2 regions of the Arthrobacter sp. LFS091 genome follow, and region 1 is predicted to be linked to the other one. Evidence: riboswitches for the same ligand, from Rfam matches in the RefSeq annotation. Region 1 holds a riboswitch; the other holds the start of a gene.

Region 1 (7,696 bases):
CTTGGACAGCGCAACCACGGGCCCAAGTCCTGCGGCGAAGGGGTTGCCCTCACGGGAAAGTTCGTTGCCGTAGAGGGGCATGCCCGCTTCGAGCCGGAGGGAGTCGCGGGATGCGAGGCCGGCGGGGATGAGCTCGCCGTCATCCGCGACTGCGGCAATGGCCTGCCACAGGGCTGCGGCGGATTCATTGGGCACGAAGATCTCGAAGCCGTCCTCGCCCGTGTAGCCGGTGCGGGCCAGGAGCAGGTCCTGGCCGCTGCCGGCTACCAGGAACGTGACCTCGACGGCGGCGTAATACTTCAGTTCCGTGACCAGGGAGTGCTGCTCGGCAGGCACGAGCCGCAGCAGGATCGATTCCGCAAGGGGACCCTGGACGGCGATGAGTGAGGTCTCGGCGGAGGCGTCCTGAACCACAACGTCGAATCCGGCGGCCCGTTCGGCAAGGGCGTCAGCCACTACCTTCGCGTTGCCCGCGTTGGGGACTACGAGGAACTTGTCCTCACCTTCTTCGGGTGAGGGGCGACGGTAGGTGATGAGGTCATCGATGATGCCGCCGTCTTCCTGGCAGATCAGCGAGTACTTGGCCTTGCCGTCGGCCATGGCGGAGATTTTGCCTACCAGGGCGTAGTCCAGGAACGCAGCAGCTTCCGGCCCGGTGACCCAGACTTCGCCCATGTGGGAGAGGTCGAACAGGCCTGCGGATTTGCGGACGGCGTGGTGCTCAGCCAGCTCCGAGGAGTACTTGAGCGGCATTTGCCAGCCACCGAAGTCGGTGAAGGAGGCGCCGAGTTTCTTGTGCTCTTCGTAGAGGGCCGTGTAGTTCTCAGTCATTTTCCGGAACCCCCTAGTTCTCGAAGTCTTCGATGGGCGGGCAGGAGCAGACCAGGTTGCGGTCTCCGGCTGCGCCGTCGATGCGGCCAACGGGCGGGAAGTACTTGTCCTGCTTCAGGTGGTGGACCGGGAAGGCAGCCTGCTCACGCGGGTAGGCGCGGTCCCAGTCGGAACTTACGACGGCGGCTGCCGTGTGGGGCGCGCGGCGAAGCGGGGAGTCCTGCACGGAGAAGTCACCGGCAGCGACCTGGTCGATTTCCTTGCGGATGGTGATCATGGCTTCGATGAAGCGATCGATCTCCACGAGGTCTTCGGACTCGGTGGGCTCCACCATCAAGGTCCCTGCAACCGGGAAGGCGAGCGTGGGGGCGTGGAAGCCGAAGTCAATGAGGCGCTTGGCCACATCTTCAGCGGTGACGCCGGTCTTGGCCGTCAGTTCCCGCAGGTCCAGGATGCACTCGTGTGCCACGAGTCCACCTTCGCCGGTGTAGAGCACCGGGAAGTGGTCGTTGAGGCGGGACGCGATGTAGTTCGCAGCGAGCAGCGCGGACTTGGTTGCTTCGGTGAGGCCCTGGCCACCCATGAGCTTCACATATGCCCAGGAGATCGGCAGCACACCGGCGGAACCAAAGCGGGATGCGGAAATCGGAACGTCGTTGCCTTCGGTCCAGGAAGCCGCATCGCCCGGCATGAACGGTGCCAGATGTGCCTTGGCAGCAACCGGACCAACGCCGGGACCGCCACCGCCGTGCGGGATGCAGAAGGTCTTGTGCAGGTTCAGGTGCGAGACATCGCCACCGAACTTGCCGGGCTGGGCAAGGCCAACAAGGGCGTTGAGGTTGGCACCGTCGATGTAGACCTGCCCGCCGGCTTCGTGGATGGCGTCGCAGACTTCGCGGACGTCGGCATCGTAGACACCGTGCGTGGACGGGTAGGTGATCATGATTGCCGAGAGGGCGTCGCGGTTGGCCTCGATCTTGGCCTTGAGGTCCACGTGGTCGATGGTGCCATCCGGCGCGGTGGCAACGACCACCACCTTCATGCCCGCCAGGACGGCAGAGGCAGCGTTGGTGCCGTGGGCGGAAGCCGGGATGAGGCAGACGTTGCGCTGCTCGTCACCGTTGGAGTGGTGGTAGCCGCGGATCGCGAGGAGCCCGGCGAGTTCACCCTGGGAACCGGCGTTCGGCTGGATGGAGACCTGGTCGTAGCCGGTGATCTCGGTCAGCTGTGCCTCGAGGTCGGTGATGAGCTCACGCCAGCCTTCGGTCTGGGAGTCCGGCGCGAACGGGTGGATGGAAGCGAACTCCGGCCAGGAGATAGCTTCCATTTCAGCCGTGGCGTTGAGCTTCATGGTGCACGAACCCAGCGGGATCATGGTGCGGTCCAGCGCGAGGTCCCGGTCGGACAGCTTGCGGATGTAACGCAGGAGCTGGGTTTCGGAGCGGTGGGTGTTGAACACCGGGTGCTGCATGAAGTCGCTGGTGCGCTCAACGGAGGATTCCAGCGCGAAGCCTTTAACGGCTTCAGTTACCGAAGCGCCGAAGACGCTTGCGACGTCGGCGACAATCGCCGTCGTTGTTGTTTCATCCACTGAGATGCCAACCGTGTCGGCGTCGACGCCGCGCAGGTTGATGCCCTTGGCTTCAGCTGCGGCCACCAGCTCGGCGGCCTTGCCCGGGACGTGGACCGTGATGGTGTCGAAGAACGAGCCGTGGAGGACCTCGACGCCGGCAGCCTTCAGGGATGCGGCCAGGGTCCGGGCGTGGTCGTGGGCGGTCTCCGCGATTGCCTTCAGTCCCTCGGGGCCGTGGTAAACCGCGTACATGGAGGCCACAATCGCCAGGAGTGCCTGGGCTGTACAGATGTTGGACGTAGCCTTCTCGCGGCGGATGTGCTGCTCGCGGGTCTGCAGCGCCAAGCGGTAGGCGGGGACACCGGCGTCGTCCTTGGAAACGCCTACCAGGCGGCCGGGCATGGAGCGCTCCAGGCCCTTCTGGACGGCCATGTACGCGGCGTGCGGGCCGCCGAAGAACAGCGGCACGCCCAGGCGCTGGGCGGAACCGACAGCGATGTCGGCGCCCTGCTCGCCCGGAGGGGTGATGAGCGTGAGGGACAGGAGGTCGGCGGCGACCGTGACCAGCGCGCCGCGCTCTTTGGCTTCAGCAATGACGGCGGAGTGATCGAACACGCGGCCGGAAACGCCGGGCTGCTGGAGGACGACGCCGTTGATGGCACCTTCCGGAAGACCGGCGCTCAGGTCGGCTACCTCAACTTCGAAGCCGAGCGCTTCCGCGCGGCCCTTCACGATCGCAATGGTCTGCGGCAGGCAGTCGGCGTCGAGGACAGTCTTGCCGTCCTGGGCGGACTTGTTCTTGTTGGCGCGGCGCATCATCAGCACGGCTTCGGCCACAGCCGTTGCTTCATCCAGGAGGGAAGCGTTGGCGATGGGCAGGCCCACCAGGTCCTGGACCATGGTCTGGAAGTTGAGGAGCGCTTCGAGGCGGCCCTGGGAGATTTCCGGCTGGTACGGGGTGTAGGCGGTGTACCAGGCCGGGGACTCGAGGATGTTGCGGCGGATCACCGGCGGCGTGACGGTGTCGTAGTAGCCCTGGCCGATCATTTGCACGGCGGTCTTGTTCTTGGAGGCGAGCTTGCGGAGCTCGGCAAGGACTTCGACTTCGCTCAGGGCGTTCTGCAGGGTGAGGGCGACGTCCTGGCGGATGTCGTTGGGGACGGCGGTGTCGACCAACGCGTCAACGGTGTCGTAGCCCACGGACTTGAGCATGGTCTCAATGTCGGCCTGGCGGCGGGCGCCAATATGCCGATCAACAAAGGTGGTGGAGGCAGAACTAACCGTCACGAAGGAACTCCATTACTTGGGCGGCGTTTGGGTACGCCACAGTGGCTGGGTTCCTCCCCGCTCTGTATTGGACCTGAGAGTTTCCGCGTTGTTGGAACAACATCGCTTGCACCGTCGGTGAGCACAGCGCTCTTTCACCCTTCGGTGGTCAGAGCGCCTGCTGCTTTCCAGAGTTGCCTTGCCGCGGCGGTGCGTGGGCCTGAGAGATTCCTGGGGAGGGTTTGCTCCTACGGCGCCTGCATCACGTGCTTGCAGGACTCTCCCGCCGCAGATCATAGGCAATGTTCAGTTATAACGCGGCCCGAATTCAGGCAGGCCACAAGGGTTAATTGTCCTACGTGTGGCGCGTCGCCGCAAATGGGATGATGCGCTACTTCCGCAGCCGCTCCAGCACTCCGAGCAGGATTTTGACGTCGGCTTCCCGGCCGTCGTCGCCGGCCTCCTGGCCGCCCTCGAACATTGCGTTGAAATACAGTCCGTCGCCCATGTAGCTAACGGCCTTCGCTACCTCGGGTCCGACATCCTTGGCCAGGACATCAAGCCACTGCTTTTGGATTCCGGCAAACCTGCGGCGCGTTTCTTCGTGGGCAACCTCAGCCAGCCGCGTAGCAGCGACGAAAGCGCGGTCCATCGGCGTCCCGGCCCACAACGACGTCCGGATGAAGTAGGCAGCGGCGCCGTCCGGCGCGGCCCTCATCTGCTCAATGTCCTGTACTGCCAGTTGGTCCAGGCGTTCCAGGAGGGCACTAATCAGCGACTCCTTGTTCGGAAAGTGGTACAGCAAACCGCCCTTCGAGACGCCCGCACGCTTGGCAACTGCATCGAGCGTGGCGGCCCGCTCCCCTACCTCTATAAGGAGGGCTTCGTAGGCATCCAGGACGGCGTCCCGGGCAACTGGTTTTCGTGGCATGAGTACATCATTCCCTAAAGGTTTGCTGAGGATTAATTTGAAACTATACCGTCTGGACGGTACAGTAAGGACATGTTCTCGCCGTCCTCCACCCAAGCTCCCCGTTCAGCTCGTCCCGTCATGGGCCCTGCACCGTGGCGCGACTGGACGGCCCTGGCACTCCTGATGTTCCCGGTACTGCTGGTGGCCGTCGACAACACCGCGCTCACCTTTGCCCTGCCCGAGATCGCCCGATCCCTCGATGTCGGTGGTGTGCAACTGCTCTGGATCGTCGACGCCTACCCCTTGGTCCTGGCCGCGCTGCTGGTCTCCATGGGCAACCTCGGCGACAGGATCGGACGACGGCGGCTGCTTCTGATCGGCAGCACAGGCTTTGCTGCGGTTTCGGCTGCTACGGCGTTCGCGCCTTCCGCGGAATGGCTGATTGCCGGACGCGCCGCCCTTGGCGTTTTCGGCGCCATGCTGATGCCCTCGACGCTTTCCCTGATCCGGAACATCTTTACCGACCCCAACCGCCGCCGGCTCGCAATTGCCGTGTGGGCGGCCGGGTTCTCAGGCGGTGCTGCCCTCGGGCCGATCTTCGGCGGTTGGCTGGTGGAACACTTCTGGTGGGGCGCCGTCTTCCTGGTGGCAGCCTTCCTGCTGCTGCCGCTGCTTGCCTTCGGTAGGGTGCTCATCCCTGAGTCCAAAGACGCGAACCCGGGCCGGGTGGATGTCCCCAGCATCGCTTTGTCCATCTTGACCATGGCTCCGTTTGTCTACGGCATCAAAGAATTCGCAGTGCACGGCTTTGGGGCATCAGCGGCGGCGTTCATGCTTTTCGGTCTGGTGATGGGTGTCCTCTTCGTCCGACGCCAGCAGAGGATCGACAGCCCGATGCTGGATGTCAGCCTGTTCAAGAACAAGGTGTTCAGTACGGCAATCGTTGCCAACGTACTTTCCCTCTTCTCCATGACCGGCTTCATCTACTTCTTCGCCCAGCACCTGCAATTGGTTGAAGGCCAGTCCCCCATGGAGGCGGGTATCGCAATGATCCCGGCCCTCCTGGCAACAGTCATCGCCGGACTGCTGGTGGTGCCCCTGGTCAAAAAGGTCCGGCCCGGTTTTGTGGTGGCCGGAGGGTTGACGCTCAGTGCCATTGGCTACTTCGTGGCTGTTGTGGGCGACCACGGCAGCGGCCCCGTGTTCCTCCTGTCGGCCCTCACAGTTCTTGCTATTGGCGTGGGCGCGGCGGAGACCATCTCAAACGACCTCATCCTGGCCTCCGTACCGGCTGACAAATCCGGGGCAGCATCAGCCATCTCGGAGACCGGTTACGAATTGGGTTCGCTGTTGGGAACGGCTGTCCTTGGTTCCATCCTCACGGCCTCCTACCAGCACAACCTGGTCATACCGGACGGCGTATCCGGCCACGCCGCTGAAAAGTCCGGGGAAACCCTGGCCGGCGCCGTTGACGTTGCTACCACGCTCCCAGCGCCCTTGGCTGAAGCCTTGACGGCCTCGGCACGCGTCGCCTTTGACTCCGGCGTCCACATCACTGCGGCGATTGGGCTGGTACTCATGGCCGGAGCGGCTGCCCTTGCCGCCGTCGTACTCCGGCGTGTCCCCAGGGCGCACTAGCCGAGTCTACGCAAGGAGGCCGGGTCGCTGAGCGGCCCGGCCTCCTTCGCATCAGTGTCTAAACGGCGCTGTTGAGTGAGGTCCCCAGGCCAAAGCCGCGAGTGATTCCACCCGTGGTTGCCGCGGCAAGGGATGAAAGATAGTCATTGCGGCGGCGGGCAGTGATGCGCGATTCCGGTTCGAAAACCTGGTCGGGCGAATCGGCGTAATGGGCCGCCAGGCCGTCGCGCATGAGCCGTATCCCCTCAGCCCGCTGCTGCGAGACGGCGGCATGCGTGGAACCCAGTTCCTCGGCAAGCTCCTTCACGGACCGTCCCGCGAGATAGATCTCCTGGACCACGAAGCGCATTTTTTCGGGGAGGGCATCGACGGCGGCACGCAGGTACTTGATCCGCTCATCAGCCAGCACCGAGTGTTCCGGGGAATCCGTGGGGGACGCAACGGTGTCCGCCACCACCTCATCCAGTGAAGTCAGCGTCCGGGATGCGTCCACCAGGGCAGCTTCAACATGGCTACGCTCGACACCCAGGGCCGAAGCCATCTCGGCGACGCTGGGACCCCGTCCCAGCATGCTGGTCAAGGTCTCCTGGACGCCCAGGGTTTCCTTGATCCGCTTGCGGGCCGACCGCGTAGCCCAATCTCCGGCTCGCATCTCGTCCGCAAAGGCACCTACGATCCGGCGGCGCGCGAAAGCACCGAACGGAACACCGAGGTCCGGATCGAAGGAATCAGCAGACGTTATCAGGGCAACGGCACCGACAGAAGCAAAATCATCGCGCGATAAATGCGACGCGCGCGCGCAAAGGTCAGAGACCAGGTAACCAACGAGCGGAAGGTGCTGCAACACCAGCTCGTTGCGCTGTTCGCGATTCAAAAGTGAGTCCCCCCATGAGACCGGATTATTGAGTTGCAAACCCGACTTCTTTGCCGTTTCGCCGATGTCCAGAGACCAATCAGAGCATCGTTGTTGAGCGTTCAATCAGGTACGTATTCAGTGAACATACCACCTCAAAAGCTCCCTGCGTGTACGCTCGACAGAAGTAAAGATAAACCCTGCCAAATTGTGATTTTGGCGGGCCATAAAATGAATTGGGGAACCGTGGGGGCGGACGAGCTATCGGCAACGCTGTGGCGCGAACGGAGGCAGCTGGATTTCCTGCTTTTCCTCCTCGAAACACAGCTCCTGCATCTCCGGGCAGGCAACTGGCACCGGTTGACCTTCACCGCGGCCGAACTCGAAAAAGTCCTGGAAAATCTACGTTTCGAATCCCTCGCACGCGGGGTGGAGGCCTCGGCCCTGGCGGCCGAATGGAAAGCCCCGGATCAATCCACCCTTCCATCCCTTATTTCGCTGGCGCCCCCGGGTCTGTGGCCCGAACTCCTTGACGATCACCGCCGGGGACTGACTGCGTTGTTGGCAGGAATTGACCTTGCCGTTGCCCGGAATGTCGAGCTGTTGAATGCTCCGCCGGACG
Region 2 (7,696 bases), on a different contig from region 1:
TTCCCGGAACGCAGCTTCCCCGAATCCGCGCGTTGCCAGCGCCGGGGTTCCGATCCGCAGTCCGGAGGTGACCATGGGCGGGCGCGGGTCGAAGGGAACTGCGTTGCGGTTGACGGTGATGTCGATCGCGGCGAGGCGGTCTTCGGCCTGCTGGCCATCGAGCTCGCAGTTGCGCAGGTCCACCAACACCAAGTGCACATCGGTTCCACCGGACACCACGGAGATGCCCTTGGCGGCAACGTCGTCCTGGACCAGGCGCTCGGCGAGGATCCTGGAACCTGCCAGGACGCGTTCCTGGCGCTCACGGAACTCCTCCGAGGCAGCGATCTTGAACGCAACAGCCTTGCCGGCGATGACGTGCTCCAGCGGTCCGCCCTGCTGGCCCGGGAACACGGCAGAGTTGATCTTCTTGGCGATGTCGGCGTCGTTGGACAGGATGATTCCGCCGCGCGGACCGGCGAGGGTCTTGTGCGTGGTGGAGGTGGTGACGTGGGCGTGCGGAACGGGTGAGGGGTGCAGCCCCGCGGCCACCAGGCCAGCGAAGTGAGCCATGTCCACCATCAGGTACGCCCCGACGGAATCAGCGATCCGGCGGAATTCAGCGAAGTCCAGCTGCCGCGCATATGCGGACCAGCCAGCTACGATCAGTGCCGGTTTGTGCTCCTGCGCCAGCGCTTCAACTTCGGCCATGTCCACAGTGTGGGTGTCCTCGCGTACGCCGTAGGGGACCACGTTGTAGAGCTTGCCGGAGAAGTTGATGCGCATGCCGTGCGTCAGGTGGCCACCGTGGGCGAGGTTCAGGCCCATGATGGTGTCGCCCGGCTTGATGAGCGCGTGCATCACCGAAGCGTTGGCCTGCGCGCCGGAGTGCGGCTGGACGTTCGCGAACTCGGCGCCGAACAGGGACTTGATGCGGTCGATCGCGAGCTGCTCGATCACGTCGACGTGCTCGCAGCCACCGTAGTAACGCTTGCCAGGGTAGCCCTCGGCGTACTTGTTGGTCAGCACCGAGCCCTGGGCCTGCATCACGGCTACGGCCGTGTGGTTCTCGGAGGCGATCATTTCCAGGCCGTCACGCTGGCGACCCAGTTCGGCGTCGATCTTTACCGCAATCTCAGGGTCCAGCTCGGACAGCTGGGCATCCAACGACGCCGATACAACCTGCTGGTATTCAGTGACAGTTACAGGGTTCACAGTTCTCCACCGTTCGTTGCAGCGTATTCCTCGGCCGACATAAGCGGCCCTTCCTCGGTGGCGGCCACCTTGAACAGCCAACCTGCACCGTAGGGATCGTTGTTGATAAGGGCGGGGTCGGAAACAACGGCGTCGTTGATTTCGGTGACCTCGCCGGTGACGGGCGAGTACAGATCGGAGACCGACTTGGTGGACTCAACTTCGCCACAGGTTTCGCCTGCGGTCACAGTGGAACCGACCTCGGGCAGGTCAACGTAGACGATGTCGCCCAGTGCGTCCGCAGCGACGGCGGAGATCCCAATGCCTACCGGCCCGCCACCATCGGCGGCAACCCACTCGTGCTCAGCCGAGTATTTCAATTCAGAAACTACCTTGCTCATTCCGGTTCCTTCTCTCACTAACTGAAACTTTTCAAGATCACCCGCAGCAGGTTGACACATCAACCAGCGCTTAGGGGTTCAAACAGCGCCACCATCCACAACGGTTCGGGTCCGGCGACCGGCAGCATGCGTCCAAGGGAGCGTCGCGTCCGCCCAGCGGGCGCCCATGCGACCGAGCATGCAGAGGTCGGCGGTCCCGAAGATCGGGGCTACTTGTGACGCTTGTAAAAGGGCAGCTGCACGACTTCAAACGGCTCGGCCTTACCGCGCAGGTCGACGTCCACCACAGTGCCAACGACGGAATGTTCGACGTCGACATACGCCAAAGCGACCGGGTAACCGAGCGTCGGGCTGGGCTGCCCCGAGGTCACCTCACCGATCAGGGAACCGTCCTTGAGGACCGAGTAGTGCCCACGGGCGGCACGACGGCCTGCACCCTTGAGCCCCACGAGCTTCTGGCCGAGAGCGGATCCGACACCCGCAGCCTTGATCGCGGCGAGTGCTTCCTTGCCCACGAAATCACCCTCCTTGGCCAGGGAAACCACGGGTCCCAGTCCGGCGGCGTAGGGATTCAGATGGCGGGAGAGCTCGTTCCCGTACAGGGGCATTCCGGCTTCGAGGCGCAGGGAGTCGCGGGCGGCGAGCCCGGCCGGGATGAGACCCTGGCCTTCACCGGCTTCAAGGAGGGCTTCCCACAGTACGGCAGCGTCGACGTTCGGGACATATATCTCGAAGCCGTCTTCGCCGGTGTACCCGGTGCGTGCCAGCAGCAGGTCCTGCCCGTTGATCGAAACCTCAACGGCCGCGTAATACTTCAGCTCGGTGACCAGCGCGTGCTGCTCACCGGGGACCAGTTTCAGCAGGATGCCCTCGGCGTTGGGTCCCTGCACGGCAATCAGTGAAGTTTCGGCGGAGGCGTCCTCCACGGAAACGTCAAAACCGGCTGCACGTTCGCGAAGTGCCTGCGCGACGATCTTGGCGTTGCCCGCGTTGGGAACCACCAGGTACTGGTCCACGCCTTCTTCGGGCGAGGGGCGCCGGTACGTGATGAGGTCGTCGATGATGCCGCCGTCGGTGTCGCAGATGAGCGAATACTTGGCCTTCCCCACCGCGATCGCGGACAACTTGCCCACCAGCGCGTAGTCCAGGAACGCCGCAGCCTCCGGCCCGGTGACCCAGACTTCGCCCATGTGGGAGAGGTCGAACAGGCCAGCGGCGTTGCGGACTGCGTGGTGCTCGGCGAGCTCGGACTCGTATTTCAGCGGCATCTGCCAGCCACCGAAGTCGGTGAAGGAGGCGCCCGCCTTTTTGTGTTGCTCGTACAGAGCCGTGTAGTTCTCAGTCATGATCGGGATCCTTTAGTTCTCGAATGATTCGATCGGAGGGCAGGAGCACACCAGGTTGCGGTCGCCGGCTGCGCCGTCGATGCGGCCCACTGGCGGGAAGTACTTGTCCTGCTTGAGGTGGTGGACGGGGAAGGCGGCCTGCTCGCGCGGGTAGGAGCGGACCCAGTCGGAATTCACGACGGCGGCAGCGGTGTGCGGCGCGTTGCGCAGCGGCGACTCCTCGACAGTGAAATCACCGCTGGCCACCTGCTCGATCTCGGCACGGATGGTGATCATGGCTTCGATGAAACGGTCGATTTCGGTCAGGTCCTCGGACTCGGTCGGTTCCACCATCAGGGTCCCAGCAACCGGGAAGGCGAGAGTGGGAGCGTGGAAACCGAAGTCGATCAGGCGCTTGGCCACGTCTTCAGCAGTAACACCCGTGCGTGCCGTCAGCTCGCGGAGGTCCAGGATGCATTCGTGCGCAACCAGGCCGCCTTCACCGGTGTAGAGAACCGGGAAGTGCTCATCCAGCCGGGAAGCGATGTAGTTCGCGGCCAGCAGGGCCGACTTGGTGGCTTCAGTGAGGCCCTGCCCGCCCATGAGCTTCACGTAAGCCCAGGAGATCGGCAGCACACCCGCGGATCCGTATCGCGAAGCGGAAATCGCCACGCCATGACCCGGTTCGTGGGCGGCCTTGTTGGCATCGCCGGGCATGAACGGGGCCAAGTGGGCTTTCGCAGCAACGGGTCCAACACCGGGGCCGCCGCCACCGTGCGGGATGCAGAAGGTCTTGTGCAGGTTCAGGTGGGAGACGTCGCCGCCGAACTTGCCGGGCTGGGCAAGGCCAACCAGGGCATTGAGGTTCGCGCCATCGACGTACACCTGACCACCGGCCTGGTGAACGGCGTCGCACACCTCAACGACGTCGGCGTCGTAGACACCGTGCGTGGACGGGTAGGTGATCATGATGCAGGACAGGACGTCCTTGTTGGCTTCGATCTTGGCCGTAAGGTCCGCGTGGTCGATGGTCCCGTCAGCAGCCGTCGCCACCACAACCACCTTCATGCCGGCCAGCACTGCGGAGGCAGCGTTGGTGCCGTGCGCGGAAGCGGGAATCAGGCAGACAGTGCGCTGCTCGTCACCCCGGGAGAGGTGGTAGCCGCGGATCGCCAGCAAGCCCGCGAGTTCGCCCTGGGAACCAGCGTTCGGCTGAATGGAGACCTGATGGTAGCCAGTGATCTCCGTGAGGTCGGCTTCCAGGTCCTCGATGAGTTCGCGCCAGCCCGCCGTCTGGTGGTCCGGTGCGAAGGGGTGGATGGAGGCGAACTCCGGCCAGGAGATGGCTTCCATCTCAGCGGTCGCGTTCAGCTTCATGGTGCACGAACCCAGTGGGATCATGGTGCGGTCCAGAGCGAGGTCCCGGTCGGACAGCTTGCGGATATAGCGCAACAGCTGCGTCTCGGAACGGTGCGTGTTGAACACCGGGTGCTGCAGGAAATCGCTGGTCCGGACCACGTCCGAGGGCAGCTCGAAGCCCGCCGCGTCCTTCACCGGACCGGCACCGAAGGCGACGGCAACGGCGGAGAGGACCTCCGGCGTCGTGGTTTCATCAATCGAGACGCCCACGGTGTCGGCGTCGATGAACCGCAGGTTGATGCCGCGGGCTTCGGCGGCGGCGATGACTTTGTCAGCCTTGCCGGGGACGCGGACCGTGAGGGTGTCGAAGAAGGACTCGGTCACGAGTTCGCGGCCGGCCGCCTTCAGCGCCGTCGCCAGCGTTCGTGCATGGCCGTGAACGGTTTCGGCGATCGACTTCAGGCCTTCCGGGCCGTGGTAGACGGCGTACATCGAGGCCACGATGGCCAGCAATGCCTGGGCTGTACAGATGTTGGACGTGGCCTTTTCGCGGCGGATGTGCTGCTCGCGGGTCTGGAGGGCCAGGCGGTAGGCGGGGACGCCCGCGTTGTCCTTGGAGACGCCGACGATTCGACCCGGGAGCGTGCGCTCCATGCCGTCGCGGACGGCCATGTACGCGGCGTGCGGGCCGCCGAAGAACAGCGGGACACCGAAACGCTGCGCGGTTCCGACGGCGACATCGGCACCTTGCTCGCCCGGGGGCGTGATGAGGGTGAGCGCCAGCAGGTCGGCTGCGACAGTAACCAAGGCGCCACGTTCCTTGGCTTCGGCGATCACCGGGGCATGGTTGAAAACGCGGCCCGAAACGCCAGGCTGCTGCAGGACAATACCGTTGATGTCGCCGTCGGGCAGGCCGGCCGAGAGGTCCGCTATCTCGACCTCAAACCCCAGCGCCTCGGCGCGGCCCTTCACGATTGCGATGGTCTGCGGGAGGAGGTCTGCGTCCAGGACGGTCTTGCCGTCCTTCACAGTCTTGTTCGCCCTGCGCATGAGCAGCACTGCCTCGGCAACGGCGGTAGCTTCGTCCAGCAGCGAGGCGTTGGCCACGGGAAGTCCCGTGAGGTCCTGGACCATGGTCTGGAAGTTGAGCAGCGCTTCGAGGCGGCCCTGGGAAATTTCCGGCTGGTACGGGGTGTAGGCCGTGTACCAAGCCGGGGATTCGAGGATGTTGCGGCGGATGACGGGCGGGGTCACGGTGTCGTAGTAGCCCTGGCCGATCATCTGCACGGCGGTTCTGTTCTTGGAAGCCAGCTTGCGCAGCTCAGTGAGGACCTGCACCTCGGTGAGGGCGTCCTGCAACTTCAGCGCAGTGTCCTGGCGGATGGAATCTGGGACAGCAATGTCCACCATGCCGTCGACGGAGTCATAGCCGATGGCCTTGAGCATGGTGTCAACATCGGCCTGGCGGCGGGCGCCGATATGCCGGTCCGCGAACGCGGTGGGGGTTGATTGAACAGTCAAGAGGAACTCCATGATTCAGGCGCCTGCTGAGCGCCACGATGATGTGGGTTCCTCCCCGCTCTGTATTGGACCTGAGAGATTCCGCAGGAATGGTTGCCTGCTTGCACCGTCGGTGAGCCCGGTTTCCCGGACTGCTTTCCAGAGTTGCCTAACCGCGGCGGTACATGGGCCTGAGAGATTCCTGGGGAGGATTTGCTCCTACGGCGCCTGACTGGATGTACCGGCAGGACTCTCCCGCCGCAGATCAAAAGCGTTGCATCACGTGAGTGACACGCTTCACACCATAGCGGGTTGTTTTGAAAAAGCGCAAGCAAGCTGTGGCTACTGATGCATCGCTTCGTGGATCTGCAGTGCGAACCACAACTGCGCAACCGTGGACGTTTCGCCCATGTCCAGCCCCGTCAACTCACCGATTTTCCGGATCCGGTAGATGATGGTTTGCCGGTGCGCGAACAGCGCCGCAGCCGTCTTTTGCCAGGAACGTTGAGAATCCAAATATGTCCTCAGAGTCCGGGTCAGATCACCGTCCTGGCTCTGCTCATAGTCGAAAATCGGACCCAGCAGGCGCCGCACCAACGCCGCGTGCTCCAGGAATTCGAGCCCCGGGCGCACTGGGGGAAGATCCACTTCATGACCCGCAGCCGCCTGGAACGCCTCTACCCGGAACTGGACACTTTCCTCCAGGTCCGCCGCGAATTCGATCCCCGCGGAATGTTCCTGAACGACCACACCCGGTCCCTGTTCGGCTGAGCACATCACGGGGTAGGGGAGCAGGCGTGATGCACTCCCCTACCCCGTTACACCGGGTTGAAACATGGGGATGGTAGTTTGTTCACTGCTGAGGCAGACATCCCCACCCAAGCTGAGGACACTCCATGTTTAAGGGTTTCAAAGACTTCATCCTTCGCGGCAACGTGATCGAACTGGCCATCGCCGTGGTTATCGGCAGTGCTTTCACCGCCCTCGTCGGGGCCTTCACCAACCACATCATCAACCCGGTCATCGCCGCTGCCGGTGGCATGAACGCCGAGGGCCTGGGCTTCAAGATCTGGGAAAACAACCCCGCCACGTTCGTCGATTTCGGGGCCGTCCTGACCGCCCTGATCACCTTTGTGATCACGGCTGCCGTGGTCTACTTCATCTTCGTGGCGCCCATGAACAAGATCAACTCCCTGGTCAAGGACCGCCTCTCCACCGAGGAACCCGAGGAAGAGCCGCTCCCCGCCGATACGGCGCTCCTCGCCGAAATCCGTGACCTCCTCAAGGACGCAGCCGCGGCCCGCAACGCAGGTACCGCTTCCGCGCCCAACCCAGGGCCCGGCTCCGACCCCGTCCGTTAGGGCCAGCACAGCCTTTACAAGTAGCTCCGCCCAAAACCCGGCTCCCTCACACGAGGGGCCGGGTTTTTGCGTTGGGCTTGCGCGGATTTACAAAAATATATAGACCGGTCTATTATTTCCCTGTGGCTATCAAAGGAAACCTGACGAAGGCACGGCTTACAGAGTCCATGCTGCAGCTCATCCAGACCAGCGGCTACAGCGGCACAGGCCTGAACGCTGTGATCGAACATGCCGCCGCACCCAAGGGGTCTGTCTACTTCCATTTCCCCGGCGGGAAGGAGGACCTGGGAGTCGCAGCGGTCGACCTCGCCGCGACGCAATTCCAGGCCCTGATCGCGGAGGCGGCATCTTCCGCGGGCGGCCCGGCTGAAGCTGCCCGCGCCGCCATTGAGGCTTTGGCGACGATCGTCAGCGAGGGCAACTTCCAACTGGGCTGCCCTGTCTCCGTCGTCACCTTGGAGATGGGCGCTGAGAGCGAGCGGCTGCGGCAGGCATGTGCCACTGCCTTCGAGTCGTGGATCGTACCCACGTCGGCACTGCTCGAAGCAAGCGGCATTGACGCAAAGGAGGCGCGGTC

The links. Region 1 has a riboswitch for glycine ahead of gcvP (aminomethyl-transferring glycine dehydrogenase). Riboswitches for the same ligand answer to the same signal wherever they lie in the genome.
Region 2: another riboswitch for glycine. It lies ahead of gcvP (aminomethyl-transferring glycine dehydrogenase); the one in region 1 lies ahead of gcvP (aminomethyl-transferring glycine dehydrogenase).

The regions. Positions count from the first base shown of each region.
Region 1 covers NZ_JBFPFP010000008.1:229,638-237,333, forward strand. The annotation lists gene gcvT (glycine cleavage system aminomethyltransferase GcvT) at 1-831, opposite strand, end outside; gene gcvP (aminomethyl-transferring glycine dehydrogenase) at 845-3,691, opposite strand; glycine riboswitch at 3,869-3,966, opposite strand; gene ACNQOP_RS16580 (TetR/AcrR family transcriptional regulator) at 4,062-4,601, opposite strand; gene ACNQOP_RS16585 (MFS transporter) at 4,674-6,221, shown strand; gene ACNQOP_RS16590 (sigma-70 family RNA polymerase sigma factor) at 6,280-7,095, opposite strand; gene ACNQOP_RS16595 (flagellar protein FlgN) at 7,306-7,696, shown strand, end outside.
Region 2 covers NZ_JBFPFP010000003.1:322,670-330,365, reverse strand. The annotation lists gene glyA (serine hydroxymethyltransferase) at 1-1,194, opposite strand, end outside; gene gcvH (glycine cleavage system protein GcvH) at 1,191-1,574, opposite strand; gene gcvT (glycine cleavage system aminomethyltransferase GcvT) at 1,784-2,920, opposite strand; gene gcvP (aminomethyl-transferring glycine dehydrogenase) at 2,933-5,779, opposite strand; glycine riboswitch at 5,928-6,026, opposite strand; gene ACNQOP_RS07185 (helix-turn-helix domain-containing protein) at 6,101-6,406, opposite strand; gene ACNQOP_RS07180 (D-arabinono-1,4-lactone oxidase) at 6,410-6,529, shown strand; gene mscL (large conductance mechanosensitive channel protein MscL) at 6,655-7,119, shown strand; gene ACNQOP_RS07170 (TetR/AcrR family transcriptional regulator) at 7,242-7,696, shown strand, end outside.